4 regions of the Bradyrhizobium sp. Ash2021 genome follow, and region 3 is predicted to be linked to each of the others. Evidence: predicted binding sites of a transcription regulator. Region 3 holds the regulator's gene; each other region holds the start of a gene.
The links. The regulator PhoB, encoded in region 3, activates phosphate uptake and scavenging genes when phosphate is short. The targets are predictions, from matches to a motif close to TGTCATNNANCTGTCAT.
Positions count from the first base shown of each region.

Region 1: a site for PhoB is predicted at 4,949-4,965, ahead of NL528_RS02170 (DUF2794 domain-containing protein). Genes of this name have one in related genera too.
Region 2: a site for PhoB is predicted at 3,804-3,820, ahead of phnF (phosphonate metabolism transcriptional regulator PhnF). Genes of this name have one in related genera too.
Region 4: a site for PhoB is predicted at 3,666-3,682, ahead of NL528_RS20285 (RNA degradosome polyphosphate kinase). Genes of this name have one in related genera too.

Region 1 is NZ_CP100604.1:427,400-434,818, forward strand. It holds gene ccmA (heme ABC exporter ATP-binding protein CcmA) at 1-547, opposite strand, end outside; gene acnA (aconitate hydratase AcnA) at 770-3,490, shown strand; gene NL528_RS02165 (DUF1223 domain-containing protein) at 3,647-4,408, shown strand; gene NL528_RS02170 (DUF2794 domain-containing protein) at 4,977-5,348, shown strand; gene NL528_RS02175 (N-acetyltransferase family protein) at 5,467-6,012, opposite strand; gene NL528_RS02180 (Bax inhibitor-1/YccA family protein) at 6,099-6,890, opposite strand; gene NL528_RS02185 (FtsX-like permease family protein) at 7,135-7,419, opposite strand, start outside.
Region 2 is NZ_CP100604.1:3,775,397-3,782,815, reverse strand. It holds gene phnK (phosphonate C-P lyase system protein PhnK) at 1-691, opposite strand, end outside; gene NL528_RS17885 (alpha-D-ribose 1-methylphosphonate 5-phosphate C-P-lyase PhnJ) at 684-1,568, opposite strand; gene NL528_RS17880 (carbon-phosphorus lyase complex subunit PhnI) at 1,565-2,668, opposite strand; gene phnH (phosphonate C-P lyase system protein PhnH) at 2,671-3,279, opposite strand; gene phnG (phosphonate C-P lyase system protein PhnG) at 3,283-3,696, opposite strand; gene phnF (phosphonate metabolism transcriptional regulator PhnF) at 3,864-4,592, shown strand; gene phnE (phosphonate ABC transporter, permease protein PhnE) at 4,589-5,443, opposite strand; gene phnE (phosphonate ABC transporter, permease protein PhnE) at 5,440-6,324, opposite strand; gene phnD (phosphonate ABC transporter substrate-binding protein) at 6,409-7,338, opposite strand; gene phnC (phosphonate ABC transporter ATP-binding protein) at 7,416-7,419, opposite strand, start outside.
Region 3 is NZ_CP100604.1:908,220-915,638, forward strand. It holds gene pstS (phosphate ABC transporter substrate-binding protein PstS) at 1-297, shown strand, start outside; gene pstC (phosphate ABC transporter permease subunit PstC) at 533-1,522, shown strand; gene pstA (phosphate ABC transporter permease PstA) at 1,527-2,372, shown strand; gene pstB (phosphate ABC transporter ATP-binding protein PstB) at 2,369-3,190, shown strand; gene phoU (phosphate signaling complex protein PhoU) at 3,202-3,918, shown strand; gene phoB (phosphate regulon transcriptional regulator PhoB) at 3,979-4,680, shown strand; gene NL528_RS04245 (GcrA family cell cycle regulator) at 4,738-5,247, opposite strand; gene NL528_RS04250 (aspartate aminotransferase family protein) at 5,727-6,935, shown strand; gene argF (ornithine carbamoyltransferase) at 6,935-7,419, shown strand, end outside.
Region 4 is NZ_CP100604.1:4,284,315-4,291,733, forward strand. It holds gene ppx (exopolyphosphatase) at 1-1,381, opposite strand, end outside; gene NL528_RS20285 (RNA degradosome polyphosphate kinase) at 1,394-3,592, opposite strand; gene NL528_RS20290 (chromosomal replication initiator DnaA) at 3,729-4,406, opposite strand; gene NL528_RS20295 (CDP-alcohol phosphatidyltransferase family protein) at 4,406-4,960, opposite strand; gene purM (phosphoribosylformylglycinamidine cyclo-ligase) at 5,119-6,192, shown strand; gene purN (phosphoribosylglycinamide formyltransferase) at 6,189-6,848, shown strand; gene NL528_RS20310 (autotransporter outer membrane beta-barrel domain-containing protein) at 7,169-7,419, shown strand, end outside.

The DNA.
Region 1 (7,419 bases), 480 kb from region 3:
TGGCGGCGATGATGATTCCGCCGCTTCCAAGATGGTCGCGCATCAGGCCCGCGAACAAATCCTGCCCGGCCGTATCGAGCGCCGAGGTCGGCTCGTCGAGCAGCCAGACCGGGCGTCGCACCGCGAGCAGCCGGCCGATCGAGAGCCGCCGCCGCTGGCCGGCGGACAGGTAGGCCGCCGGCAAATGCGCCGCGTGGCCGAGGCCGATTTGAGCGAGGGTTTGTTCCCCATCCCCGGCATCGCCGCCGAGGAAATCCCGCCAGAACGACAGGTTCTCCCGCACGCTCAGCGCCGGCTTCAGGGCGTCGCGGTGGCCGAGATAATGCGACTGCTCGGGCAGCGTCAGCTCGGTCCCGCCGCCTTGCAGATCAATCGATCCGGCCGATGGCACCAGCAGGCCCGCGATCAGCCGCAGCAGCGAGGTTTTGCCGGATCCATTGGGGCCGATGACGGCCAGCGCCCGGCCCGAGGCGGCCTCGAAATCGAGGCCGGAAAACACCTCACGGCCGCCTCGCACACAACAGATACTGCGTCCCAAGAGCTGCATTTTGCCCCTTTACAGCCCTTTGGAAACTAAGGGTACCGCATCGGAATTTGTGGGTACCGCATTGCTGCAGCACGATTGTCAGTGTGGCGGCGCTTCTGGAAAGATTCTATAAGCCCCGAACTTGATGCAGCACACAATCGGCGACTGCAAGCCAAAGGCCGGCCTCGCGGACGGTGTTTAAATACCCTTGCCGGGTATAACTGACAATTGGGATTTCCTCACATGACATCGCTCGACAGCTTCAAATGCCGCAAGACCCTCAAGGTCGGTGGCAAGTCCTATGTCTATTACAGCCTGCCCGCCGCCGAGAAGAACGGTCTGAAGGGAATTTCCAAACTGCCCTATTCGATGAAGGTGCTGTTGGAAAATCTGCTGCGCAACGAGGACGATCGCACCGTCAAGAAGGCCGACATCGTCGCGGTGTCGAAATGGCTGAAGAAGCGCGCGCTCGAGCATGAAGTGGCGTTCCGCCCCGCGCGCGTGCTGATGCAGGATTTCACCGGCGTGCCGGCGGTGGTCGATCTCGCCGCGATGCGCAATGCGATGCAGAAGCTCGGCGGCGATGCGGAAAAGATCAATCCGCTGGTGCCGGTCGATCTGGTCATCGATCACTCGGTGATCGTGAACTTCTTCGGTGACAACAAGGCGTTCGGCAAGAACGTGGTCGAGGAATACAAGCAGAACCAGGAACGCTACGAATTCCTGAAATGGGGTCAGAAGGCGTTTTCGAATTTTTCCGTGGTGCCGCCCGGCACCGGCATCTGCCATCAGGTCAATCTCGAATATCTCGCGCAGACGGTGTGGACCAGGAAGGAGAAGATGACGGTCGGCAAGAAGACCGGCACCTTTGAAGTCGCCTATCCGGATTCGCTGGTTGGTACCGACTCGCACACCACCATGGTCAACGGCCTCGCCGTGCTCGGCTGGGGTGTCGGCGGCATCGAGGCGGAAGCCTGCATGCTCGGTCAGCCGCTGTCGATGCTGCTGCCGGAAGTGATCGGCTTCAAGCTCAAGGGCCAACTCAAGGAAGGCGTCACCGCCACCGACCTCGTGCTGACCGTGACGCAGATGCTGCGCAAGCAGGGCGTGGTCGGAAAATTCGTCGAATTCTTCGGCCCTGGCCTCGATTTTCTCTCGGTCGCGGACAAGGCGACCATCGGCAACATGGCGCCGGAATATGGCGCGACCTGCGGCTTCTTCCCGGTCGATGCCGCGACCATCGACTATCTGAAGACCTCGGGCCGCAAGGCTGACCGCGTCAAGCTGGTCACCGCCTACGCCAAGGCGCAGGGTCTGTTCCGCACCGCCAAGTCGACCGATCCCGTGTTCACGGCGACGCTGACGCTCGATCTCGCCGACGTCGTGCCGTCGATGGCCGGCCCGAAGCGTCCCGAGGGCCGCGTCGCGCTGCCGGCGGTCGCCGCAGGCTTCGCTACCGCGATGACCAGCGAATACAAGAAGGCGGACGATGCCGCCAAGCGCTATGTGGTCGAGAACCACAATTTCGATCTCGGCCATGGCGACGTCGTGATCGCAGCAATCACCTCCTGCACCAACACTTCCAATCCGAGCGTGCTGATCGGCGCGGGCCTGCTGGCGCGCAACGCCGCCGCCAAAGGCCTGAAGGCAAAGCCGTGGGTGAAGACGTCGCTGGCCCCGGGCAGCCAGGTGGTGGCGGAATATCTCGCCAATTCCGGCCTGCAGGCCGATCTCGACAAGGTCGGCTTCAACCTGGTCGGCTTCGGCTGCACCACCTGCATCGGCAATTCGGGCCCGCTGCCGGAGGATATTTCGAAGTCGATCAATGACAACGGCATCGTCGCCGCCGCCGTGCTGTCGGGTAACCGCAACTTCGAAGGTCGCGTCAGCCCGGACGTGCAGGCCAACTATCTGGCGTCACCGCCGCTGGTCGTGGCCTACGCACTGGCGGGAACGGTGACCAAGGATCTCGCGGTCGAGCCGATCGGCGAGGGCAAGGACGGCAAGCCGGTGTACCTGAAGGACATTTGGCCGACGACCAAAGAGATCAACGCCGTGATGAAGAAGTTCGTCACCGCCACGATCTTCAAGAAGCGCTACGCCGACGTGTTCAAGGGCGACACCAACTGGCGCAAGATCAAGACCGTGGAGAGCGAAACCTATCGCTGGAACATGAGCTCGACCTATGTGCAGAACCCGCCTTATTTCGAAGGCATGAAAAAAGAGCCGGACCCGATCGTCGACGTCGTCGGTGCGCGGATTCTGGCGATGTTCGGCGACAAGATCACCACCGACCACATCTCGCCGGCAGGCTCCATCAAGCTGACCTCGCCGGCCGGAAAATTCCTCTCAGAGCATCAGGTGCGTCCGGCTGACTTCAACCAGTACGGCACCCGGCGCGGCAATCATGAGATCATGATGCGCGGCACGTTTGCCAACATCCGTATCAAGAACTTCATGCTGAAGGGCGCCGACGGCAACATTCCGGAAGGCGGCCTGACAAAGCACTGGCCCGACGGCGAACAGATGTCGATCTACGACGCCGCGATGAAGTACCAGGCGGAGCAAGTGCCGCTGGTGGTTTTCGCCGGCGCCGAATACGGCAACGGCTCGTCGCGCGACTGGGCCGCGAAGGGAACGCGGCTGCTCGGCGTCCGCGCCGTGATCTGCCAGAGCTACGAGCGCATCCACCGCTCCAATCTGGTCGGCATGGGCGTGCTGCCGCTCACCTTCGAGGACGGCACGTCATGGACGTCGCTGGGCCTCAAGGGCGACGAGAAGGTGACGATCCGGGGCTTGCAGGGCGATCTCAAGCCGCGTCAAACGCTGACGGCGGAGATCGAGTCCGGTGACGGTTCGCTGCAGCGCGTGCCGCTGCTGTGCCGCATCGATACGCTCGACGAACTCGAATATTATCGGAATGGCGGCATTCTGCATTATGTGCTGCGCAAACTGGCGGCATAACGCGGATTTGTGATCGGTGGCTCACTGCTTAGTGAGTGGCAGGTAAAAAGAAGGCGGCCTATGACAAAGGCCGCTTTCGCGCGTTTGCGGCGCGCTTTTAGGATCAGATCATGCCCGTACAAATACGGATGGAAATCGTCACGACCGGTTCGCAGTATGACAGCGATGATGGCCTATAACTGTATCTCGCGGTGGTCCGGTGCGCTCAGCGTATGCGCGATTATCGCAATTATCCGTCCGGCCCATGCCGATCCGCGTGCGGTCGTCGAATTGTTCACCTCGCAAGGCTGCTCGTCCTGTCCGCCCGCCGACAAGATCATCGGTGAGCTCGCCAAGGATCCCAATGTCATCGCGCTGAGCATGCCGATCGATTATTGGGACTATCTTGGCTGGAAGGATACGCTCGCCGACTCCCGCTTCAGCGCGCGGCAAAAGGCCTATTCGCATGTGCGCGGCGATCGCGACGTCTACACGCCGCAAGTTGTCGTCAATGGATCGGCGCATCTGATCGGCAGCGATCGCGCCGGCATCGAAGGTGCGATCAAGGATACCAGCAAGGCCGATGGTGTGATGTCGGTGCCCGTCACGATGACGCTGTCCGGCAAGCAGATCAATGTTTCGGTCGCGGCCAGCAAGGCGCCGAACGCCGCGCATGGCGAAGTCTGGATCTGCTCGGTCTCGAAGGCCATTCCGATCGCGATCGGGCGCGGCGAAAACCGCGGCCAGGAAATTACCTACCACAATGTGGTGCGCAATCTGCTCAAGGTGGGTGACTGGAACGGCAGTTCCGGAAGCTGGACCGTGCCGCTGGAAAATATCTCGCGCGATGGCGTCGATGCCGCGGTTGTCTATGTCCAGGACGGCAATCGCGACAAACCCGGCCCGATGCTGGGCGCGGCGTTCACAAGCCTGCACTGATTCCCTTTCGTCATTCCGGGATGCGCCTCTTGGCGCAGGCCCGGAATCCATACTCAAGATCGTGGTTATGGATTCTCTGATGTGCAATTGCACATCAAAGCTCGCGCGGAGCCTGTCATCGGGCCGCGCTTTGCGCGGACCCGTTGGCGCGCCCCGGAATGACGGCAGTGATGAAGTACCCCCCAAAAAAGAAAAAGGACCAACTTTCGTTGGCCCAGTACGGGGATTAGCTCCCCTGCGAACAGGCCCGATCCCGACGGCCCCGGGGGGCTGGGGGCTGAGGAATCCGGAACCGAAAGGACCGGGCCAACGCAGGATTTTCTTTTCGCAAGGCAGCGGGGCGGTCGATGGGCGGAAGTGGGGCAGCAATATGATTCCGCTAACGATCCCGTGACCCTATATTTCCGGATTCCGGAGGCCGGGCAATCGGCCGGGCCTGCGGCGGTATTTCTCAAGGGCCCCTTGCAGCGTCCGGCGGTTGGCGCGATCATCTACGTCTCGGCATGATCCCGAAAAGTGGGCACCGGTTTTCGGGACAAGATGATGCCTGGATGACAGGAGGCGCTCCATGAGTTCGCTATCGGAGGACACTGATCCAAGCGAGAATCGCGCGGCGGCGCGCACCGCCGCTGCAGGCCCCCAGCAAAGCCGCGTTACGTTCAATCGTCTGGAACTCAATCGTATTCTCAATCTCTATGGCCGCATGGTCGCCGATGGCGAATGGCGCGACTATGCCATCGACTTCTTGAGGGATCGCGCGGTGTTCTCGGTGTTCCGCCGCGCTTCCGAAGTCCCGATCTACCGCATCGAAAAAGATCCGCGGCTCGCGCGCAAGCAGGGCATGTACAGCGTGATCTCCGCGACCGGCCTGATCCTGCGCCGCGGCCAGGAGCTCGAGCGCGTGCTGCTGGTGATCGATCGCAAGCTGGCGGTGGTTTAGCCATGCTGTCATTCCGGACCAGCGCGCAGCGCTGGATCCGGAATCCAGAGGTTAGCTAGGCGTAATCTGCGGCGCGAGGTTCCGGGTTCGCTTCGCGCCCCGGAATAACACCGGACAACTAGCGCTGTTCTGCATCATCCCCCGGCACAGTCGTCGCGCCGTCGCCGAGCGCGCGCTGCATCATCACGGTGTCGAGCCAGCGACCGAATTTGAGGCCGACACTGGGATGGGTCCCGATCATCTGGAAGCCGGTTTTGGTGTGGACGCCGATCGATCCGGCGTTGGCGGAATCGCCGATCACCGCGATCATCTGCCGGTAGCCGCGCGCTTCGCATTCGGCGATCAGCCGCAGCATCAATTGCAGGCCGATGCCGCGGCGGTGGATTGCAGGTCTCAGATAGACCGAATTCTCCACCGTGAAGCGGTAGGCCGGCCGCGGACGGTACGGGCCGGCATAGGCATATCCGACCACGCCGCCTTGCAGGACGCCCACGAAATACGGAAATCCGCCGTCCAGCAGCGCCTTGAACCGCCGGGTCATCTCGGCAAGGTCCGGCGGTATCAGCTCGAACGTCGCGGTGCCGTAGAGCACAGCGTGCTCGTAGATTTCGGTGACAGAGGGGAGGTCGGCCTCGGTGGCGGGCCTGATTTCGGCGGGTGACATGGACGCCAGATTATTTTTGCTTCAGCCAAAAGAAAAGCCCCGGCGGTAAGGCCGGGGCTTCAATTCGTCCGCCTGAGGCGTTTGGGCTAGTCGCGCTGGCCAAGCAGCTGCAGCAGCAGCGTGAACAGGTTGATGAAGTTGAGGTAGAGTGAGAGTGCGCCAAGGATGGCCGCACGCTCCGCCACCACGCCGCCCTGCGAGGCATAGCCGTAGATGTAGTCGTTCTTCAGCCGCTGGGTATCCCAGGCGGTGAGGCCCGCGAATACCAGCACGCCGACCACCGAGACGATGAACTGCAGCATCGTGCTCGCCAGGAACAAATTGACCAGGCTCGCGATGATGATGCCGATCAGGCCCATGAACAGGAACGACCCCATGCCGCTCATGTCACGCTTGGTAGTGTAGCCGTAGAGGCTCAGAGCGCCGAAGGTCGCCGCGGTGATGAAGAACACCCGCACGATCGAGGTGTGCGTATACACCAGGAAGATCGACGACAGTGAAACGCCCATCAGCGCCGAGAACACCCAGAACAGCATCTGGGCGGCAGCGGGCTGCAGCCGGTTGATGCCGGCCGAGATCACGAACACCATCAGCAAGGGCGCGAAGATGAAAAGCCACTTCAGGGGGCTCACATACATCGCATAGCCGAACGGCGTCAGGAAGGCGTTGCCGAATTTGGCCGCGCCGGCCGCCGGATCGCCGGTCACCGCCGCCATATAGACGCCGAGCGCCGCGAGACCGGTGATGGCCAGCCCGATGCTCATGTAATTGTAGATGCGCAGCATGTAGGCGCGCAGACCGGCGTCGACGGCCGCAGCGTCAATGCGTCCGGCGGCCCGGCCGAAAGGAGAAGCGTAGTTACGGTCTAGGTCCGACATGGTCGAATTCCCGTTGGTTGCCCGGCGGAGCGCAAGGGGTTTGCGACGCCGGTTAGATATCTATCTCAGATAGCGCGATTTTGCTGACATTAATTTTGCGTCATCAAACCGGCTCTCTTCCCATCCGATATGTGGGAAACTAGCACATTCGCTGCAAGCTTCCACGCGCGGCCGAATGTCGCTCTAAACCGCGATTTAGGGGCAAAAACGGCGTTAACCCTGCTCGCTCCGCCGCTACAAATTGTCACAAATTCCGCAACACCGTGGCCGGTTTCTGGTTCAGGGCCAAAAGCGTCCCGGCCAGTCCCAGCCCCACCGTGACGATCAGCGCGGCCACGACCACGCCGGCGGCGCTTCCGGCCTGCCAGATGAAGCTCAGCGTCATCAGCCGGGTCACGATCAGCCAGGCGGCGATCGAGCCCGCGATCACGCCGAACACGGCGGTGGCAAAGCCGATCATCAGATATTCCAGCGCATAGGCGCCGAGCAGCCGCGCGCGGGTGGCCCCGAGCGTCTTCAGGATTACCGC
Region 2 (7,419 bases), 2.9 Mb from region 3:
TCACGCGATGCGACAACAGCCGCGCCACCGCGAGGTCGTGGGTGACGACGATGGCCGCAAGTCCGAGTTCGTTGACGAGGTTGCGCATCAAATCCAGCAGGCGCGCCTGGACCGACACATCGAGGCCGCCGGTCGGCTCATCCATGAACACCAGGCGCGGCTCGGTGACCAGATTGCGCGCGATTTGCAGCCGCTGCCGCATGCCACCCGAATAGGTCCGCGGCGTATCGTCGATGCGGCCAACATCGATCTCGACGCGTTCCAGCCATGACGACGCGGTGTCGCGGATGCGGCCATAATGATTCCAGCCGACCGCCATCAGCCGTTCGCCGACATTGGCGCCGGCGGAGACGGCCATCCGCAAGCCCTGCGCCGGATCCTGATGCACATAGCCCCAGTCGGTCCGGAACAGAAAGCGCCGCTCGGCCTCGCCAAGGCTCACGAGATCGCGCAACACGCCATCGCGCATCCGATACGACACCCGTCCGGCGCTCGCCGCAAGCTGCGCCGACAATAGCTGCAGCAGCGTCGTCTTGCCCGAGCCGGACTCGCCGACGATCGCCAGCACCTCGCCGGGGTAGAGCGCAAACGACACATCGTGGCAGGCGATCAGCCGGCCATAATTCTTGCCCAATCCTTCGGCGACCAGCAGAGGCTGATCGTTTTCCGACGCGCGCACCTGTTCAACCATGCGCTCTCTCCTTGTGCGGGGCCGCGCTCTCGCTGCCGCGATGGCCCGCCGCCTGGCGTGTCTCGCAATAATCGGTATCGGAGCAGACGAACATCCGGCCGCCCTTGTCGTCGGTGACGATCTCGTCGAGATAGGAATCACCGGCCCCGCACAGTGCACAGGGCGCGTCGAACCGGTAACGCGTGAACGGGTGATCCTCGAAATCGAGCGAGACCACCGTGGTGTGCGGCGGGATCGCATAGATGCGTTTCTCGCGCCCGGCGCCGAACAATTGCAGCGCCGGACAATTGTCCATCTTGGGATTGTCGAATTTCGGCGTCGGCGACGGGTCCATCACGTACCGCGCATTCACCTTCACCGGATAGGCGTAGGAGGTCGCGATGTGGCCGAAGCGGGCGATGTCCTCGTAGAGTTTGACGTGCATCAATCCATATTCGCCGAGCGCGTGCATGCGCCGGGTCTCGGTCTCGCGCGGTTCGAGGAAGCGCAGGGGTTCCGGGATCGGCACCTGATAGACCAGAATCTGTCCGTCATGCAGCGGCGCCTCGGGAATCCGGTGCCGGGTCTGGATCACGGTGGCGTCCGTAGTGTTGGTCGTGGTCGCAACGCCGGCGGTCTTGCCGAAGAATTTTCGGATCGAGATCGCGTTGGTGGTGTCGTCGGACCCCTGGTCAATCACCTTCAGCACGTCATCGGGCCCGAGAATCGCCGCGGTCACCTGCACGCCGCCGGTACCCCAACCATAGGGCATCGGCATCTCGCGGCTGGCGAATGGCACCTGATAGCCGGGAATCGCGATCGCCTTGAGGATCGCGCGTCGGATCATCCGTTTGGTCTGCTCGTCGAGATAGGCAAAATTGTAAGTCGGCGCGTTCATTCGGCGGCCTCCTGCAACGCCGGGGCTTCCGAGGCTTCGGCGAATTCCTTGCGTAATTTGCGCAACAGGCCGAGCTCGGATTGGAAGTCGACGTAATGCGGCAGCTTGAGATGCTCGACGAATCCGGTCGCCTGCACATTGTCCGAATGCGACATCACGAACTCCTCGTCCTGGGCAGGCGCGATAACCTCTTCCCCGAGCTCGCGCGCGCGCAGGGTACGGTCGACCAGCGCCATCGACATGGTCTTGCGCTCGCTTTGTCCGAACGCCAGACCGTAGCCACGGGTAAAGCACGGTGCTTCGCTCGCCGAGCCCTTGAACTGGTTGACCATCTGGCATTCGGTCAGCGCGATTCCGCCGAGCGGTACCGCGAAGCCGGCATCTTCAGCAAAAAATTCAACCTCGACCTCGCCGAAGCGAATTTCACCGGCGAAGGGGTGGTTGCGGCCGTAGCCGCGCTGCGAGGAATAGCCAAGCGCCAGCAGAAAGCCCTCATCGGCCCGCGCCAGGTTCTGCAACCGCAAATCGCGATCGGCCGGAAAATCGAGCGGCTCGCGTGTGAGGTCGTCGACCGGCGCATCGGCATCGGCCTTGGGTGACGGCTCGATCAGGCCGTCGCGGCCGAGAATGTCGGTGACGCGCGGCATGGCCGCGGCTGACGCTTCACCCGTCGCGGGCAACTCGGGCACCCACCCCTCCGCAAGCTGCGGGTCCAACAGACGATGCGTATAGTCGAAGGTCGGCCCGAGAATCTGGCCGCCCGGAATGTCCTTGAAGGTCGACGAAATCCGGCGGCGCACCTGCATCTCGCCGGTATCGACCGGCTCGGTCGCGCCGAACCGTGGCAGCGTGGCGCGGAAGGCACGCACCAGGAAGATCGCCTCGATCATGTCGCCACGCGCCTGCTTGATGGCGAGCGCCGCAAGCTCGCGGTCATACAACGAGCCTTCGGTCATGACGCGATCGACGCCGAGCGAGAGTTGTTCCGAGATCTGGTCGAGCGAAACCTCGGGAACATCCCGATCGCCACGGCGCTCATGCGCCAGCAGGCGGTGGGCGTTCTCGATGGCGCGCTCGCCTCCCTTGACGGCAACATACATGGTCAGGCCCCCCTTGCGATGAGCCGCGCGGTGCGGGGTATCGCGACAATGACATCGTCATGGACCAGCACGACGTCGATGCCGCGGGGAAACATTGTCTGATTGATCGCAAGCCGTTCGAACAGGTCCGGCGGCTGGATCGTGGCCTGCAGCACAATCGTGCCGTCGATGCCAGGACCCCGCAATTCGAAGGCCGGCCCTGTGGTGAGGCTTTCGACCTGCAGGATCAGCGTCGTGGAGCGATCGGGATATTCATTGCTGCCGAACGCGAACCGTTCCAGCGCCGGAAGGCCCGGCGCGTCGCCGATCAACGCAAAGCTGGCAATCGAGGAATCCGTAGTCACCGGCGCGCTGGTGTGGAATTTCAGCCATTTGGCGACGGCCGATGTCTGGGACATCCGGGCATCGAGCCAGATCGGCGTATCATGATCGAACAAGGTCAGTGCGATGGCCGCAGTGCCGCGCATCACGCCGGCTGGCTCGCCTGCGACCGCCTCGATGCGCTGAACGCTGCCGGGGCGCGCCATCGCATCCATCACCGAGCGGAAGGTCGACTGCGCCGACAATACCTTGTCGATAAATCCTGCTGGTAACTCCGCAACCGTGGTCATGCCTCACCCCTCACCGCGCACCAGTGTGTAGAAATCAACCCGCGTCGCTGCGGTCTCCGCAGCGTAGCGGTTCCGGTTCGCGACCATCGCGGCACGCAACGGCGCGATCACACCGGATTCGACGGCCCCGGCGAATTGATCCGACTGCAGCATGGCATCGCACAGCGCGATCATCCGGGCCTTCTGCCGGTCGCGCCCGAGCGTGTAGCCGAAACCCACTTCGCCGGTCGAAAGCCGCACCGCCGCACGCGATACCGTAGCCTCGCCAAGATTAAACGGCGCACCGTCGCCGCCGATGCGGCCGCGCACCATCACGAGGCCATTCTCGGGCTCACGCAGATTTTCATGGGCCGGCAACGCGACCGCATCGAGACGACCCGAGATGTCGGCTGCATCGGAATGCGCGAGCACCGCCATCGCCGCCTTGCGCTGCGCCTGCCTGGTAGTTTCTGTCGTTTCGGTCATAGCGGCCCTTGCCGGAATCAAGTTGTCTATGATACTAGACAACTTGATAACGAAACGCCATGACTGTTTCGTGACAAGAGGATGATTTTCCGGATGCGTTCCGTGGGCGGGTCCACACCATGAGCATGCAGGATGCTGCTACCGGCGTCGCGCTGTGGCGGCAGGTCGCCGACGGAATCGAGCGCGGCATCGCCGAAGGCCGCTTTCCGGCCGGTGAAAAGCTGCCGGGCGAGACCGAGATCGCCGAAACCTATCGGGTTAACCGCCATACCGTCCGCCGGGCCTTGGCGACGCTGGCGGAACGCGGGTTGGTGCGCGCCGAGCGCGGCAGCGGCACTTATGTCGAGACGCGGCGGCTGGCCTATCCCCTGCGCTCGCGGACGCGGTTTTCCGAAATCGTCGGCGCCGGCGGCCGCGAGCCGCACGGCCAGCTGATCGACGCCTCCGAGGAAGTCGCGACCCGCGAACTGGCGCGGGAACTTGCATTGAAGACCGGCGCGCCGCTGATCCGGATCGAATCGCTGCGATTAGCCGACCGAACCCCGATCTGTGTCAGCACCACCTGGCTATCGGCCGAGCGCTTTCCCGGCGCCGGGAGCGTGTTCGCCGGCGCACGCTCGATGACAAAGCTGCTCGCGCATTACGGCATCCGCGACTATCGCCGGGGATCAACCCGGATCAGCGCGGCTATCGCAGACGCTTCCGACGCCGCACGGCTGGACCTTGCGCTCGGGCGCCCGGTCCTCGTGGTCGACAGCACCGACGTCGACCCCGCCGGCAAGCCGCTCGTGACAAAACGCTCACGTTTTGCCGCCGAGCGCGTCGAGTTCCTGGTCGAGAACAGCTAGAACTGGGCGACCGCGCGTCGCCCGATAATGGCGAAGCGCAGCTTGCCCGAGATCCAATCGATCGCGGCAACCGCGACCAAGATCATCAGGATCAGGAACGAGACCTTCTGCCACTCCAGCACGCGGATCTGCTCAGCCAGCTGCAGGCCGATACCGCCGGCTCCGACGATGCCGATAATGGTGGCCGAGCGCGTATTCGATTCGATGAAATAGAGCACCTGGCCCGCGATCACAGGCAGCACCTGCGGCATCAAGCCGAAGCGTATCTCGTGCAGGACACTGCCACCGGAGGCGCGGATGCCCTCGACCTGTTTCTTGTCGGCGGCCTCGATCGCCTCGGAAAACAATTTACCGAACGCGCCGAAGTCGGACACCGCGATTGCCAGCACGCCGGCGAACGGGCCGAGGCCGACCACATTGATCCATACCAGCGCCCAGATCAGCGTATCGACGCCGCGGATGGAGTCCAGGAACCGGCGAACGGGAAAGCGGATCAGTTTCGAGGGAATGATATTTCGCGCCGCCAGCAGGCTGACCGGCAGCGCGAACACTGCTGCGATCGTGGTGCCCAGCAACGCGATCGACAGGGTTTCGCCGAGCGCGGAGAGATAAATCGGCAACGAGGAGCCTGGGTCGGGCGGGATCATCATCAGCGTGATCCAGCCAAGCTGGTGCAGGCCTGAGAACAATCTTGCCGGCGAGAACTCGAGATCGACCAGCCCGAAAATGAAAATGGCGAAAGCGCCAAGGATCATCGCCGGCATCGCCAGCCGCGCCGAAGCCGGCCGGTCGAAGACGTCGGGGTATTTCGCCCGCAGCTGCCCTGCATCGGGTTTCGGTAGCTGGCTCATGCGCGCGCGTCCTTGCCGAACAGCCGGCCGCGCAACCACCCGGTAGCGATATCAATCACAAAGACGGTGACGATGATCATAACCAAAATCGCGCTGACGTCCGAATAGTAGAATTTCCGGATCGCGACCACGAGCTCCTGCCCGATGCCGCCGGCGCCGACGAAGCCCATGACGGACGCCTCGCGGACGTTGATCTCAAAACGCAGCAGCGCGTAGCTCGCGTAGCCTGCGGTCACCTGCGGCAGCACCGCGAACCGCATGCAGGACAGCCAGCTTGCGCCGGTCGATCGTACGCCTTCAACCGGCTTCATGTCGGCGTTTTCGACGATCTCGGAGAACTGCTTTCCGAGCGCGCCGGTGGAATGGATGGCGATGGCGAGCACGCCCGCCATCGGTCCGAGGCCGAATGCGATGACGAAGATCAACGCAAACACAATGCCGGGAACCGTACGGGCGAATTCCAGCAGACGGCGGACCACGAAGCGCAGCCACGGCGCGGGCGAGGTATTTTCGGCCGCAAGGAAATTCAGTGCAAACGCCAGCACCGCTCCGGTCAGGGTGCCGACATAGCTGATCAGGATGGTCTCGCCGAGCATCTTCAACCATTTGTGCCAGCCCCAGAACCATTCACCGATGTCGGTCCACACCCGGGTGCCGTTTTCCAGCGTGAAGATACGGTCGAAATAGCTGACGAAGTTTCCGAAATAGGTGAAGAAGGTGCGCAGATTCACCTCCGCGCCGATGGCGGCAATGACAAGAGCGGCGAAAAACACCGCCGCCGCCAATGTCATCTGCAGGCGCTTGCGCGCGACCGCCCTGCGATAGGCCTCGTTGAGCGCCGCCAGTTGCGGGCCTGGCAGAATGGATACGGCCGTGGCCATCGACGATTACGATCCGGTTCAAATGCCAAACGAGAAAAAGGCCGGGTCGCATGGACCCGGCCTGGTCTTGTCTCCGCCGATCGATCAGGACGCCTTCTTGCGCAGATTGTCGACGAACTTAATCAGCTCGATGGTCTTGTCGTAGTCTGCGTTGGTAATCGGCTGCCAGGGCAGATTCTTGCCATCGGACAGCTTCTTGAAGGCTTCCTTGTCCTTTTCGGGCGCGTTGAGGAATGCCTGCCTGATCGCGGCCTTCATGTCCTCGGGCAGGTCGCTGAGATAAGCGTAGGGCGAGTTGATGATGAGGTCCGACTTCACGATGACGCGAAAATCTTCCTTCTTCAGCGGCGTGCCGTCGCTCGACTTGACCATGTTCTTGGCGAGCATGCGCGTGAGGTTCGAATCATCTTCCGCATTCCACCAATTGGCAGCGACATCGACCGTGCCCTGGGCCAGCGCCAGCACGGCGTTCTCATGGCTGCCGGTGAAAATCACCTTGGAGAAATAGGCGTCGGGATCGATACCCATCTGGTTCATCTTGAAACGCGGCATGTTGTTGCCCGACGTCGAGTTCGGGTCGACCAGGCCGAGGTTCTTGCCCTTTAGGTCTTCGATCTTCTGGTACGGGCTCTTGGCGAGCACGTAGAACACCGAATAATACCCCTTGGAGCCGTCGGCGTTGACATCGATCACGAAGGCGTCGGTCTTCACCCCGGTGAGGCGGGCGCGCGAGAACGACGCCGGACCGTAATAACCGATATGGATGTTGCCGGCGCGTTGCCCTTCGATGACGGCCGCATAGTCGTTGGCGACACGCAGATTCACCTTGATGCCGAGCTCTTTCGACAGATAGTTCACGAACGGCGTGTAGCGTTCAAGAACGCCCGAGCCGTTCTCGGCCGGAATCACGGCAAAGGTGATTTCCGGATATTTCGCCTTCCAGTCTTCGGCTGACGCGGATGCGGTGAACGCCAGCGCGGCGGCGCCGGCCAGAACGATGCGACGAGTGATCATGATGTACCCTCTTGTTGTAGTTACGCCCATCGGCCGATTGCAGGTGTGCTGCGGCCGCCCTGTACTGAAGCAATTGCTCAG
Region 3 (7,419 bases):
CCGACCGTCGAGGCCTTCCAGGCGGCCGCCTCCAACGCCGACTGGGCGAAGGCTCCCGGCTATTACGTGATCCTCACCGATCAGCCCGGCGAGAAGTCGTGGCCGGTCACCGCCTCGACCTTCATCCTGATGCACAAGGATGCGACCGACAAGGCAGCCTCCCAGGAAGCCATCAAGTTCTTCAAATGGTCGTTCCAGAAGGGCGGCAAGATGGCCGAAGAGCTCGACTACATCCCGATGCCGGAATCGGTGGTCAAGCTGATCGAAAAGACCTGGTCGGCCGACATCAAGAGCTGAGACTGGTCTGCAACGAATCTCGCGCCCCGTCATTCCGGGGCGCGAGTGCAACGAGCGAACCCGGATTCCAAGGATTCCCCGATGCGCAATTGCGCATCTGAAGTCTGGTCTTCCGGACCATCTCCGATGTGCAATCGCACATCGGAGAATGACGCCAGTAAATCTTCAGTAAAATCGCTTCGGGGCGTGGCGATTTGAGTGGCTTTGAACTAGACAGGGGATTGGCGTGGCGGACATGGCCGTTCAGAGCGACGTAATGGAAGCAGCCGGACCTTACGATCGTGCCAGGGCACTCAGCGCGTTCAAGCTTGGTGACGTCACCTTCTACTGGATCACCCGCGGCTGCGCGATCTCGGTACTGCTCATTCTCGGCGGCATCATTCTTTCGCTGATCGTCGGCGCCTTTCCGGCGATGAGGGAATACGGTTTTGCCTTCCTGTGGACGCAGCGCTGGGCGCCGTCCGCCGATCCGCCGGTGCTCGGCGCGCTCGGCCCGATGTACGGCACGCTGGTCACGTCCGGGATCGCGATGTTGATCGCCATTCCGGTCGGTCTCGGCATTGCGATCTTCCTGACCGAGATCTGTCCGCTGTGGCTGCGCCGTCCGATTGGCCTGGCCATCGAATTGCTCGCCGGCATTCCCTCGATCATCTACGGCATGTGGGGCTTCTTCGTGCTCGGGCCGTTCCTCGCCAACACGTTCCAGCCGTTCATGATCAACATTTTCGACGGCGTCCCGGTGCTCGGTGCGATCTTCGCGGGTCCCCCGTCCTATCTCAGCCTGTTCAACGCCGCGCTCATTCTCGCGATCATGGTGCTGCCCTTCATCACCTCGATCTCGGTCGACGTCTTCAAGACGGTGCCGCCGGTGCTGAAGGAAGCCGCCTATGGCGTCGGCTGCACCACCTGGGAAGTGGTCCGCAACGTCGTCATTCCCTACACCCGCGTCGGCGTCATCGGCGGCATCATGCTGGCACTCGGCCGCGCGCTCGGCGAAACCATGGCGGTGACCTTCATCATCGGCAATTCGTTCCGCATCTCGGGCTCGATCTTCGCGCCGGGCACCACGATCTCGGCGGCGATCGCCTCCGAATTCGCCGAAAGCGACGGCCTGCACCAGTCGGGCCTGATCCTGCTCGGGCTGTTGCTGTTCATCTTGACCTTCTTCGTTCTCGCCGCCGCCCGGCTGATGCTGATGCGGCTGGAAAAGAAGGCGGGGAATTAGGGCCATGAACCCGATTTACGCCTCACGCCGCCGGTACGACATCGTCATCCGCGCGCTGTGCGTCGGCGCCGCCTTGTTCGGCGTGACGTGGCTGGCGCTGATATTGTTCACGCTGCTCTACAACGGCCTCGCCGGCATCAATCTCGCCGTGTTCACCCAGGATACGCCGCCGCCAGGATCGACCGACGGCGGCCTGCGCAACGCCATCACAGGCTCGATCATCATGACCGTGATCGGCGTCGGCGTCGGCGCGCCGCTGGGTCTTTTCGCCGGCACCTATCTCGCCGAATACGGCCGGAACGATCGCCTCACTTCAGTGATCCGCTTCATCAACGACATCCTGCTCAGCGCGCCGTCGATCATCATCGGGTTGTTCGTCTACGGCGCCGTCGTGGTGCCGATGGGCGGGTTTTCGGCCTTTGCCGGCTGCCTCGCGCTGGCCGTGATCGTGATCCCCGTCGTGGTGCGCACCACCGAGGACATGCTGGTGCTGGTGCCCAATCCGCTGCGCGAAGCGGCGTCCGCGCTCGGCCTGCCGCGCTCGCTCGTGATCAAGCGCATCGCCTATCGCGCCGCGCGGTCGGGCCTGATCACCGGTGTGCTGCTGGCGACCGCGCGCGTCGCCGGTGAAACCGCGCCGCTGTTGTTCACCGCGCTGTCCAACCAGTTCTTCAGCCTCAACCTGACCAAGACGATGGCGAACCTGCCGGTCACCATCAACAATTTCGTGCAAAGCCCCTACGCCTACTGGAAGCAGCTGGCCTGGAGCGGGGCCTTGCTCATCACCTTGACCGTGCTCGCGCTGAACATTGGCGCGCGCATCCTGGGCGCCGAGAGGACCGCAAAATGAACGATCTTTCTGTATCGGTGAGCAGCGCGAGCGGATCCGTTCCCCCGGTGGCGTTGCCGGACGCGCCGGCCAAGGTCACCGCGCGGGGCCTGAATTTTTACTACGGCGAGCACCACGCGCTGAAGAACATCAACCTTGCGCTCGGCACCCACCGCGTCACCGCCTTCATCGGGCCGTCCGGCTGCGGCAAATCGACCCTGCTGCGGATCTTCAACCGGATGTACGATCTCTATCCCGGCCAGCGTGCGACCGGTCAATTGATGCTCGACCAGACCAACATCCTCGACCCCAAGCTCGATCTCAACCTGCTGCGGGCCCGGGTCGGCATGGTGTTCCAGAAGCCGACGCCGTTTCCGATGACGATCTATGAGAACATCGCCTTCGGTATCCGCCTCTATGAGAAGATCTCCAAATCCGAGATGGACGGCCGGGTCGAAAAGGCGTTGCGTGGCGGCGCGCTGTGGAATGAGGTCAAGGACAAGCTGAACGCCTCGGGCCTATCGCTCTCCGGCGGCCAGCAGCAGCGGCTGTGCATCGCCCGCACCGTGGCGGTGCGGCCCGAGGTGATCCTGTTCGACGAGCCCTGCTCGGCGCTGGACCCGATCTCGACCGCCAAGGTGGAGGAATTGATCCAGGAACTGGCGGAGGACTACACCATCGCCATCGTTACCCATAATATGCAGCAGGCGGCGCGCGTCTCGGACAAGACCGCCTTCATGTACCTTGGTGAGTTGATCGAGTTCGACGACACCAACAAGATTTTCACCTCGCCGAGCGATCGACGCACCCAAGACTACATCACCGGCCGGTTCGGTTGAGGAGATAACACATGGCTTCTGAACATACCGCCAAGGCGTTCGACAGCGATCTGCAGGAATTGACCCGGCTGGTCGCCGAGATGGGCGGCCTCACCGAACGCATGATCACCGAATCCGTCGATGCGCTGGTGCGCCGCGATATCGCGCTCGGCAAGCGCGTGGTCGCCGCCGATGCCGAAATCGACAATCTGCAGCACATGATCGAGGAGCGCGCGGTGCTGACGATCGCGCGGCGCCAGCCGATGGCGATCGATCTGCGCGAAATCGTCGGCGCGATGCGGGTGGCCACCGATCTGGAGCGGATCGGCGACCTCGCCAAGAACATGGGCAAGCGGGTCGCGGCGCTGGAGAACGATTTTCATCCGCTGAAACTGATCCGCGGCCTCGAGCACATGACCGACCTGGTGCAGTCGCAGGTCAAGTCGGTGCTCGATGCCTATGCGGCGCACGACCTGCCGGCGGCGATGGCGGTGTGGAAGGGCGACGAGGAAGTCGACGCCATCTGCACCTCGCTGTTCCGCGAGCTCCTGACCTACATGATGGAAGATCCGCGCAACATCTCGTTCTGTATTCACCTGATGTTCTGCGCCAAGAACATCGAACGGATCGGCGACCACGCCACCAATATCGCCGAAACCGTGTTCTACATGATCGAGGGCCAGCAGATCATGGACAAGCGTCCGAAGGGCGACATGACGACGTTCGCCACGACGGTACCCGGGAACTAGAGACGTAGCGTTTCGCGTGAAGAAAACGCGGCAAAATAAGACGAAGAGAGGCTTACACTGATGAGCGCCCGCATTCTGGTGGTCGAAGACGAGGAAGCGCTGACGACGCTGCTGCGCTACAACCTCGATGCCGAAGGCTACGACGTCGAAACCGTCGGCCGTGGTGACGACGCCGACACACGGCTGAAGGAGCGCGTGCCCGATCTGATCGTGCTCGACTGGATGCTGCCGGGACTGTCCGGCATCGAGCTGTGCCGCCGCCTGCGCGCGCGGCCCGAGACCAAGCAGCTGCCGATCATCATGCTGACCGCGCGCGGTGAGGAAAGCGAGCGGGTGCGGGGGTTGGCGACCGGCGCCGACGATTACATCGTAAAACCCTTTTCGGTGCCGGAACTGCTGGCGCGTGTGAAAGGCCTGTTGCGGCGGGCGAGCCCGGAGCGGCTCGCCACCGTGCTGACCTATGGCGACATCGAACTCGATCGCGAGAAGCGCCGGGTCGCGCGCTCGGGCCGTCCGATCGATCTCGGCCCGACCGAGTATCGCCTGCTGGAGTTCTTCCTGGAGCATCCCGGCCGTGTCTTCAGCCGCGAGCAGCTGCTCGATAGCGTCTGGGGCCGCGACATCTATATCGACGAGCGCACCGTCGACGTGCATATCGGCCGCCTGCGCAAACTGCTCAACCCCGGCCGCGAGCAGGACCCGATCCGCACCGTCCGCGGCGCCGGCTACGCGCTGGACGATCGATTTGCGAAGGTGGAGTGAAAACACTCCACTGTCGTCCCCGCCTTCGCGGGGACGACACCGGAGAGTGCGCGTGCCTTACCTGGTCGGCTTCGGCGCCGGGCGGCGGCGATCGGAAGCCGGCTGATAGGCGACGCGCGAGTGGTGCGCGCAATAGGGCAGGCTGGCGAGCGCCTTGCCGCCGCAGAAGAAGAAGTCGTTGCTCGAGGGATCGCCGATCGGCCAGTGGCAGGTGGCCTCGTTGAGCTCGAGCAGCGACAGCCGCTGGCTCATCGGCACCACATTGTCGTAGGTGACCGGATCGGGCTCCATCTCCACGTCAAAGGCATGGGCCAGCGCGGTGTTGCCGCGCGACACCGGCCGCGAAACCCGCATCATCTGCTGGGCTGGGCGGGCCTTGCGCTGCCGCGGGGCGGCCGAGGAGGGGCTCTTGGCGCGGCCGGAAAGCCCCAGCCGGTGCACTTTGCCGATCACCGCATTTCGCGTCACATTTCCGAGTTCCGCGGCGATCTGGCTGGCCGAAAGGCCGGACTCCCAAAGTTTTTTCAGTTGCTCGACGCGATCGTCGGACCAGGTCAATACTGTCATCGCATTCTTCCCTTCGCGTCGCGCCGGCCAATCTGGGGCAGCGCTGGCGATGCCAATCGTCTCAAATATCCCTGCGGGCAGAATCCCTTAGCCCTCGCCGGGCGCAGAAAGCGCGCCCGAGCGTGTACGCAGAACACCGGACTTCAGAGGATCAGATCCGCCGCACGAGATGTCGTACCCGACGGCTCAGACGCTACAATATGGCGGGACTCTGGCGCAAGAGTCCCCGTCGGTGCGTCCACATGTTCCCACACTTAAGCATTGCAATCGTGTTTTTCCACCGCCCCGGAATGTTACGGATTGCGCTTTTCTTGCAGTGCAGGAAGGCACGTCTCGTGGCGTGTTGACAGTTACCGCCGCCAGCATAGAATGTTTGCCACGTGCCGCCCGAAAAAGGCGGCACGTTTTGTTTTCGGAAGACGGGCTGCTGCCGCGCCCCGGCAGGCATCGTGACTGTCTCATAACCATCAGTGATTGCCATGACCAAGAGCGCCACGTCGCATCTGCTTCCCGTCTTCGCCAGGGTCGATCTTGGCTTCGAGCGCGGCGAAGGCGCGTGGCTGATCGCAACCAATGGCGAGCGCTATCTCGACTTCACCTCCGGCGTCGCGGTGAATGCGCTCGGTCATTGCCATCCGCATCTGGTCGCGGCCCTGCAGGAGCAGGCGACGAAACTCTGGCACATGTCGAACCTGTTCAAATCGCCCGACGGCGACAAGCTCGCGGCGCGGCTGTGCGAGCAGAGCTTTGCGGATTTCGTGTTCTTCTGTAATTCCGGCGCCGAGGCGATGGAATGCGCGATCAAGGTCGCGCGCCGCTATCACGCCGCAAAGGGCCATCCCGAGCGCTACCGCCTCGTCACCTTCGAGGGCGCGTTCCACGGCCGCACGCTCGGCACGCTGGCTGCGACCGGCTCCGCCAAATATCTCGAAGGCTTTGGTCCGCCGCTGGACGGTTTCGACCAGGTCCCGCACGGCGATCTCGAAGCCGTGAAAAAGGCGATCGGCCCAAACACCGCGGCCATCCTGATCGAGCCGGTGCAGGGCGAGGGCGGTGTGCGCACCGCGCCGCACGCGTTCTTCAAGGCGCTGCGTCAGCTCTGCGACGACAAGGGCCTGCTGTTGGTGTTCGACGAGGTGCAGACCGGCATGGGCCGCACCGGCGATCTCTTCGCCTATAAGCGCCTCGGCGTCACGCCGGATGTGATGTCGCTGGCGAAGGCGCTCGGCGGCGGTTTTCCGATCGGCGCGTGCCTTGCGACTGCGGAAGCCGCGTCCGGCATGACGCCGGGCTCGCACGGCTCGACCTTCGGCGGCAATCCGCTGGCGGTCGCGGCCGCCAACGCGGTGCTCGACGTGATGCTGAAGCCCGGCTTCTTCGACCATGTGCAGAAGATGTCGCTGCTGTTGAAACAGAAGCTGGCCTCGGTGGTCGATCGCTATCCCCAAGTGCTGTCGGAAGTGCGTGGCGAAGGCCTTTTGGTCGGCGTCAAGGCCGTGGTGCCGTCGGGCGATCTCGTCAATGCGTTGCGCGACCAGAAGCTGCTGACCGTCGGCGCCGGCGACAATGTGGTGCGCTTCCTGGCGCCCCTGATCGTCTCCGAGTCCGAGATCGAGGAATCGGTTGCCAGCCTCGAGCGCGCCTGCATGGCGCTATCCGGCGGCCAGTTGAAGAAGGCGGCGGGGTGATGAGCAAGGCCGTCCGCCACTTCCTCGATATCAACGAGCTGCCGCTCACGGAGTTGCAGAACATGCTGGCCGCCAGCGCCGCCATGAAGGCGAAGCTGAAAGCGCATGAGAAGCCCGAGAAGCCGCTCGAAGGCAAGACGCTGGCGATGATCTTCGAACGGCCCTCGACACGGACGCGGGTATCGTTCGACGTCGGCATGCGCCAGCTCGGTGGTGAAGCGATCATGCTCACGGGTGCCGAAATGCAGCTCGGTCGCGGCGAGACCATCGCCGATACCGCGCGCGTGCTGTCGCGTTATGTCGATGCGATCATGATCCGCATCCTCAACCACGACGCGCTGCTGGAGCTCGCCGCGCACGCCACCGTGCCCGTGATCAACGGACTGACACGGCGCTCGCATCCCTGCCAGGTGATGGCGGACCTGATGACCTTCGAGGAGCATCGCGGGCCGATCAAGGGCCGCACCGTGGCCTGGACCGGCGA
Region 4 (7,419 bases), 3.4 Mb from region 3:
CGCGGCTGCGGAAGTGGGTCGCAGGCAGCACGCCGGTTCGCGCCGCCGAGATCAGGTGCGCGACGCGGAAGGCGGCGCCGAGCACGCGGGCGCGCTCGTCCATCGCCGGCAGCACCAGTTCGCGAACCAGCGCCGGCGGTTCGTTTTCCTCGCTCAGGCCCGCATAGCGATAGAACACCGACAGCGCGACAAAGGCGCGGCCCTGGTGGCTGATCGAGCCGAAATTGCCGTTGGTGATGAGGCTCAGCGTCTCTTCGCCGCGATGATCGGGATGCACCCGCCATCCGATGTCGGACAACAGGCAGGCGGCATGGCGCAGCCGGCGGTCTTCGTCGGTTTCGCGCAGTTTGACGACCCTGACCAGGCGATCGGTCCAGCCGATCAGCTCTTCGGCATGGCGGGCGGATCGCGACAACAGGCCGTTCAGCGTTTGCGCCGCGCAGATCAATCCATCCCTGGCGCGCTCGGGCTGCGGCAACATCTCGTAGAGCAGGCCCTCGCGCACGCCGAAGGTCGAAAACACGATGGTTTTGGGCTTGGCGACCTGGATGATGTGTTCGAGCACCAGCGCCGCATAGGTCAATAGCGGCCGCCGCGCGTCGGCGACGATTTCGATATTGGCCAGCATGTTGGCGGCGACGAGGCGGCGCAGGCGGCGCGCAAAATCCAGTGCGTCCGCGGCCGGGATCGAGTAGCCGTGCATGACCCGGAGCGGATAGCCGCTCTGCACGATGTGGATGCGCGCCAGCGCGCGCCAGGTGCCGCCGACGGCATAGAAGGTGCGGCCGCGGCCTGCCTTGAGCTGGGCGACGTCGACGAGATCGTTGCGGACGATGCGCCCGGCGCGCTTCAGCGATTTGTGCGACAGATCCTGCAGCGCCAGGCTGCCGAGCGGCAGCGTCACGCCGCTGCGAACGCGGTTGCCGTGCACATCGATCAGTTCGAGCGAACCGCCGCCGAGATCGCCGACGATGCCGTCGGGATTGTGGATGCCGGACACGACGCCGAGCGCGGACAGCTTGGCCTCGCGCGGGCCCGACAGGATTTCAATCGGAACGCCGCAGATGCGTTCGGCCTTGGCGATGAAATCGGCGCCGTTGGAGGCGTCGCGGCAGGCGGCGGTGGCGATCGCGTAGACGCGGCCGACCTTCTGGATCCGGCACAGGGCGCGAAACCGCCGCAGCGAGGTCAGCGCCTTGGCGACCGCATCGGGCGCCAGCAGGCCGGTGCTCTGCACCTCGCGGCCGAGGCCGCACAGCGCCTTCTCGTTGAAGATGGTGACGAGGCTGCGCGCCATGGCCTCATAGACCACGAGACGAACCGAGTTCGAACCGATGTCGATGACCGCGACGCTTGAGGCGCGTTTGCGCGGCCGCTTCATTTCGGGGATCCCTTATGACGAGGGCTGGCGCTCGTTCCGGCGTGTGAGGCGGCGCGGCGAAGATTCCTTGAGAGACTTTCCACGGCCTGACAGACTCGGATTCGTCATGAAGTAGTTGTGCAGATTGAACGGCTCTTCGCCTTTCGCGGCCTTCATACGCGTTGACGACCCGTCGGGCAATAACTGCCAGCTCTGCTCGGTATCCTTCAGATTGGCGACCATGATCTGCTCGAGAACCTGCTGATGTACCGTGGGATTTTGCAGCGGGCAGAGGATCTCGACGCGACGGTCGAGGTTCCTCGGCATCATGTCGGCGGAGGAGATATACACAGCCGCTTTGGTCGAGGGCAGGCCCTGGCCCATCCCGAAGCAGTAGATTCGGCCATGCTCCAGGAAACGCCCGATGATGGATTTGACGCGGATGTTCTCGGAAAGTCCGGGCAGACCCGGCCGCAGGCAGCAGATGCCGCGCACCACCAGTTCGATCGCCACGCCGGCCTGCGACGCCTCGTACAGCGCGTCGATGATGTCGGGGTCGACCAGCGAGTTCATCTTGAGCCAGATCGCGCCCGGCTTGCCGTGGCGCGCATAATTGGTCTCGCCGTGAATGTGCTCGAGCATGCGCTTGCGCAAGGTCAGCGGCGACACGGCCATCTTCTCGATGTCGCTGGGCTCGGCATAGCCGGTGATGTAGTTGAACACCCGCGCCGCATCGCGGCCGATGACCGGGTCCGAAGTGAAGTAGGACAAATCAGTATAGATGCGCGCGGTGACGGGATGATAATTCCCGGTGCCGGTGTGCACATAGGTGGTCAGATTGCCGCCCTCGCGGCGCACCACCATCGACAGCTTGGCGTGGGTTTTCAGTTCGATGAAGCCGTACACGACCTGGACGCCGGCGCGTTCGAGGTCGCGCGCCCAGCGGATGTTGGCTTCCTCGTCGAACCGCGCCTTCAGCTCGATCAGCGCGGTGACCGATTTGCCGGCCTCGGCCGCTTCCGCCAGCGTGCGCACGATCGGCGAATTGTTCGAGGTGCGATAGAGCGTCTGCTTGATGGCGACGACGTCGGGGTCGCGGGCCGCCTGTTGCAGGAACTGGACGACGACGTCGAAGGATTCGTAAGGGTGATGGACGATCAGGTCCTTCTGCCGGATCGCGGCGAAGATGTCGCCGCCGTGGTCGCGGACGCGCTCGGGATGGCGCGGAACGTAGGGGGTGAATTCCAGATCGGGCCGGTCGAGCCTTGTCAGCTGCGACAATTCGTTCATCGCCAGCACGCCGTCGACCAGAAAGATCTCGTCGTCGGCGGTGGAAAGCGCCTGCTGCACGAACGCGCGCAGCTCTTCCGGCATCTTGGCTTCGAGTTCGAGCCGGATCACCGATCCGCGCCGCCGCCGCTTCAGCGCGGTCTCGAACAGGCGGACCAGATCTTCCGCCTCTTCCTCGATTTCGAGTTCGGAGTCGCGGATGATGCGGAACGCGCCCTGGCCTTTGACGGTATAGCCTGGGAACAGTTTTCCGATGAACAGGCCGGTGGCCTGTTCCAGCGTGATCAGCCGCACCGCGCCGTCCTTGCCCGCGGGCATGCGGATGAAGCGGTCGATCTTGCCGGGCATGCGGATCAGCGCGTTCATCGGCTTGCCGTCGGAGACCCGCGCCAGCTGCAGCGCGATCGTGAAGCCGAGACTCGGAATGAACGGGAAGGGGTGCGCCGGGTCGATCGCGAGCGGCGTCAGCAGCGGGAAGATGTTGTGGAGGAAATGATCCTCGATCCAGCTCCGCTCGGCCTTGGTGACGTCGCGGCCATCGACCAGGACGATGCCCACTTCGGACAGCGTGGCGCGCAAATCGCTCCAGATCGCCTGCTGATCGCTCGCGAGCTGTGATACGGCCTCGTTGATCAGGACGAGCTGCTCGGACGGCGTCGCCCCGTCGGGGCTGCGTTCGGCGATGCCTTCGCGGACCTGCGCCTTGATGCCGGCGACGCGGACCATGAAGAACTCATCAAGGTTATTGGCGGAAATCGACAGGAACCGCACCCGCTCCAGCGCGGGATGCCCCGGGTTGACCGCTTCCTCCAGCACCCGGCGATTGAAATGCAGCCAGGACAGCTCGCGATTGATGAAGCGTTCGGGGCTGGTCGCGATTGCGGGCGGGCCCTCGGCGATTACATCTTTTTCTTTGATTTCAATGGCTTGTACCGAATCCATGAAGTTTTAATCCATTCCGGGCCCGCGCGTGCGTCTAGCTAGACGGAAGCCGCGCAAACCATGTGTTACGGCAATGACGTTTCAATGACATTGATGTTCCGGCCGCAGCCGGCGTCAAGGCGGGAAGCGCGCCGGATCAGGCGTTGCGCAGTAATTCAGCAGCCAGCGCCCGGGTCACCGGCCGGCCCAGCCGCAGCGCCTCGGTGTCGAGCAGTTCGACCGCCTGGCGGACCGCCGCGTAGGAGCGTTCGATCCGGGTACTGAGATAGCTCACGACCGTCTCGTCGACGCTCAACTGGCGGTCGGCGCAGAATTTGACGATCAGGGAGCGGAACAGCAAGTCGTCGGGCGGCAGCAGCGACACCGACGGCACCGCGCGCAGCCGCGAGCGCAGGTCACGCAATTCGACCTCGAAGGCGGATGGCGCAATGCGCGCCGTCATCAGCACATAGGCTTCGTCCTCGCGCGCCAGATTCATCAGGTGAAACATCGCGCGTTCGTCGAAATCGCCGGGCTTCAGATCCTCGACCACCAGCGCGCCGGTCGCCAGCGCGCCAGGCACCGCGGCCGCCGTCAGCGCATGCGCGGAGGTCGAGCGTGCGCCGGACCGTTCGGCCCAGATCGAGGCGAGATGGCTTTTTCCCGAGCCTTCCGGACCGACCAGCAGCATGATGCGGTTGGGCCAGTCGGGCCAGCTCTCGACCAGCGCGAGGCCGGCTTCATTGGCCGGCCCTTCCAGAAAATTGTCGCGGGTCAGGCTCTCTGCATGGGGCAGCGCGAAGGCAAGCTGACGAGGATGAACGCTGGCTGCCACTACCTTGCCTCGATCGTGCTCATGTGCCGCACCCACTCGACGAGATAGAGGGAGACCGAAACCAAAGTAAAGACCGTAACAAAACCCATCAGGATCAGGTCGTAAGGCCTTGGCTGAAAACCAAATCCGAGCGACGCCAGCACCAGGGCCGCGAACGCCACCTGGAACACCGTATTGAGCTTCGACACCATCAAGGGTTTCATCGGGATCGGCTTGTCGAACAACCATGACACAATCACGGCGGTCACGATCATGATGTCGCGCGAGACCACGAGGATGACGATCCAGCGTGGCACCGCGCCCCAGATGCCAAGCGCCATATAGATCGATACCAGCAGTGCCTTGTCGGCCAGGGGATCGAGCAGGGCGCCGAGTTCGCTCGCCATGTTGAAGCGTTTGGCCAGAAAGCCGTCGACGGCGTCGCTGACGCCAGCGATGACGAAGATCGCAAACGCGATTTCCATCTGGCTGGAGGCGATCGCCCAGACGATGACCGGCACCAGAATGATGCGGCCAAGCGTAATCATGTTCGGAATAGAGGTCGGAATACTCAACTCGGTCGCTTCCCGGCTACCGGCCTGATTTCGCAAAGGATCCGGCCCTTTGCGGGGTGAGCCGGTTGTTATCTACATAGTATATTCGCGCTTCGCTTGCGAGCCATTGCAGGATCGCGGAATTCTTCGTAACCAGCCGTCATCATCTGGAATTAGGCATGAACGACCGCAAAAACGGGCTCACCTACGCGGATTCGGGCGTCGATATCGATGCCGGCAACCGGCTGGTCGATCTCATCAAGCCGATGGTCCGCGCCACCGCCCGCGCCGGCGCCGATGCCGAGATCGGCGGCTTCGGCGGGCTGTTCGACCTCAAGGCCGCCGGCTTCAAGGACCCGGTGCTGGTGGCGGCGACCGACGGCGTCGGCACCAAGGTCAAGATCGCGATCGAGACCGGGCTGCATGGCGGCATCGGCATCGATCTGGTGGCGATGTCGGTCAACGACCTCGTGGTGCAGGGCGCGGAACCGCTGTTCTTCCTCGACTATTTTGCCTGCGGCAAGCTCGATCCGGAAGCGGCCGCCGCGATCGTCGCCGGCGTTGCCGAAGGCTGCCGGGAATCCGGCTGCGCCCTGATAGGCGGCGAGACCGCGGAAATGCCGGGGCTCTACAGGGATGGCGACTACGACCTCGCGGGCTTTGCGGTGGGTGCTGCCGAGCGCGGCACGCTGTTGCCGAGTTCCGACATCGCCGTCGGCGATGCCGTGATCGGCCTCGCCTCGTCGGGGGTGCATTCCAACGGCTTTTCGCTGGTCCGCAAGATCGTCGAGCAATCCGGCCTCGGCTTTGACGCGCCGGCGCCGTTCTCGCCCGTCATGACGCTGGGCGGTGCGCTGCTGGCGCCGACCAAACTCTATGTGAAATCATGCCTGCGCGCGATCCGCGAGACCGGCGCGGTCAAGGGCCTCGCCCATATCACCGGCGGCGGTTTCACCGACAACATTCCGCGCGTGCTGCCGAAGCATCTCGGCGTCGGCATCGACCTCGCGCGGCTGCCGGTGCTGCCGGTGTTCAAATGGCTGGCGGAACAGGGCGGCATCGCCGAACTCGAACTGCTGCGCACGTTCAACTGCGGCATCGGCATGATCGCGATCGTGAAGCCAGACGCCATCGAGCAGGTCACCGAAATCTTCACCGCAAGCGGCGAAACCGTCGCCGTGCTCGGCGAAGTGATCGCGGCCGACGGCGAGCATCGCGTGGTCTATAACGGTCACCTCGATCTCTCCAGATGAAACGCCGCGTCGCCATCCTGATTTCCGGACGCGGATCGAACATGGCCGCCCTGATCGGGGCCGCCAAATCAGCCGATTTCCCGGCCGAGATCGTTGCCGTCATTTCCAACCGCGCCGATGCGCCCGGTCTGGCGACCGCCGCCGCCAACGGCATCGCGACATCAGTCATCGAAAGCAAGCCGTTCGGCAAGGATCGCGCCGGGTTCGAGGCGGTCTTGCAGCGGACGCTCAACGAGAACAACGTCGAGCTGATTTGCCTCGGCGGGTTCATGCGGCTGTTCACCGCCGCATTCGTCAAGGCGTGGTACGGCAAAATGCTCAACATCCATCCCTCGCTGCTGCCGTCGTTTCCGGGCCTCGACCCGCACGGCCAGGCGCTCAAGGCGGGCGTGAAGATTTCGGGCGCCACCGTGCATTTCGTGATCCCGGAAACCGACGCCGGCCCGATCCTGATGCAGGGGGCGGTCGCGGTGGCCGATGACGACACGCCGCAGACACTGGCGGAGCGGATTCTCGGGATCGAGCACCGCATCTATCCTGAGGCGCTGCGGCTGCTGGCCAGCGGCAAGGTCCGCCTGGACGGCGATCTCTGCAGGATATCGGGGAATGGGGGGGCGGAGGATATTCTGATTTCGCCCAAGGCGAATTGGAACTGAGCTCACTAAATCGAAACAGCGAACCCGCACTATCCTCGTCATCCTTGAGGTGCGAGCCTCTTCGGCGAGCCTCGAAGGATGATAGCCACGGTGCGTGCAGCCCATCCTTCGAGGCTCGCCCAGCGGTGCAAGTGCACCGCAAGGCTCGCACCTCAGGATGACGAGGGTCACCTGTGGCAGCGGAAGCACAACGGCCGGTATTCGACGGCCGCGGAGCGGCCCGACCGATTGACGCTCTCGGGGAACTCAGGGCAAATCGGCTAGAGTTGATCGGGATTTGCGCATTTTCGAGCTGGCGCTTCCTCTTGGGAATGGAATGCATGCGCTGCCCATCGCGACCTTCGCGAAAAGGGACGATCGGGGCCGGTCGCGCGCTGGCGCGGCTGGCCGCGGTGGCGTTCGTGCTCGGGATCGGCGTCGCCTCCGCGGCGCATGCGCAGCTCGCACCCACGCCAACCCCAACGCCAACCCCGACGCCAACTCCCACGCCGACCCCATCGCCTTCTCCCAGTCCGACGCCGAATGTCATCAATTCCGATCTGTCGGCAGGCGCGACCGTGACCAATCTCGG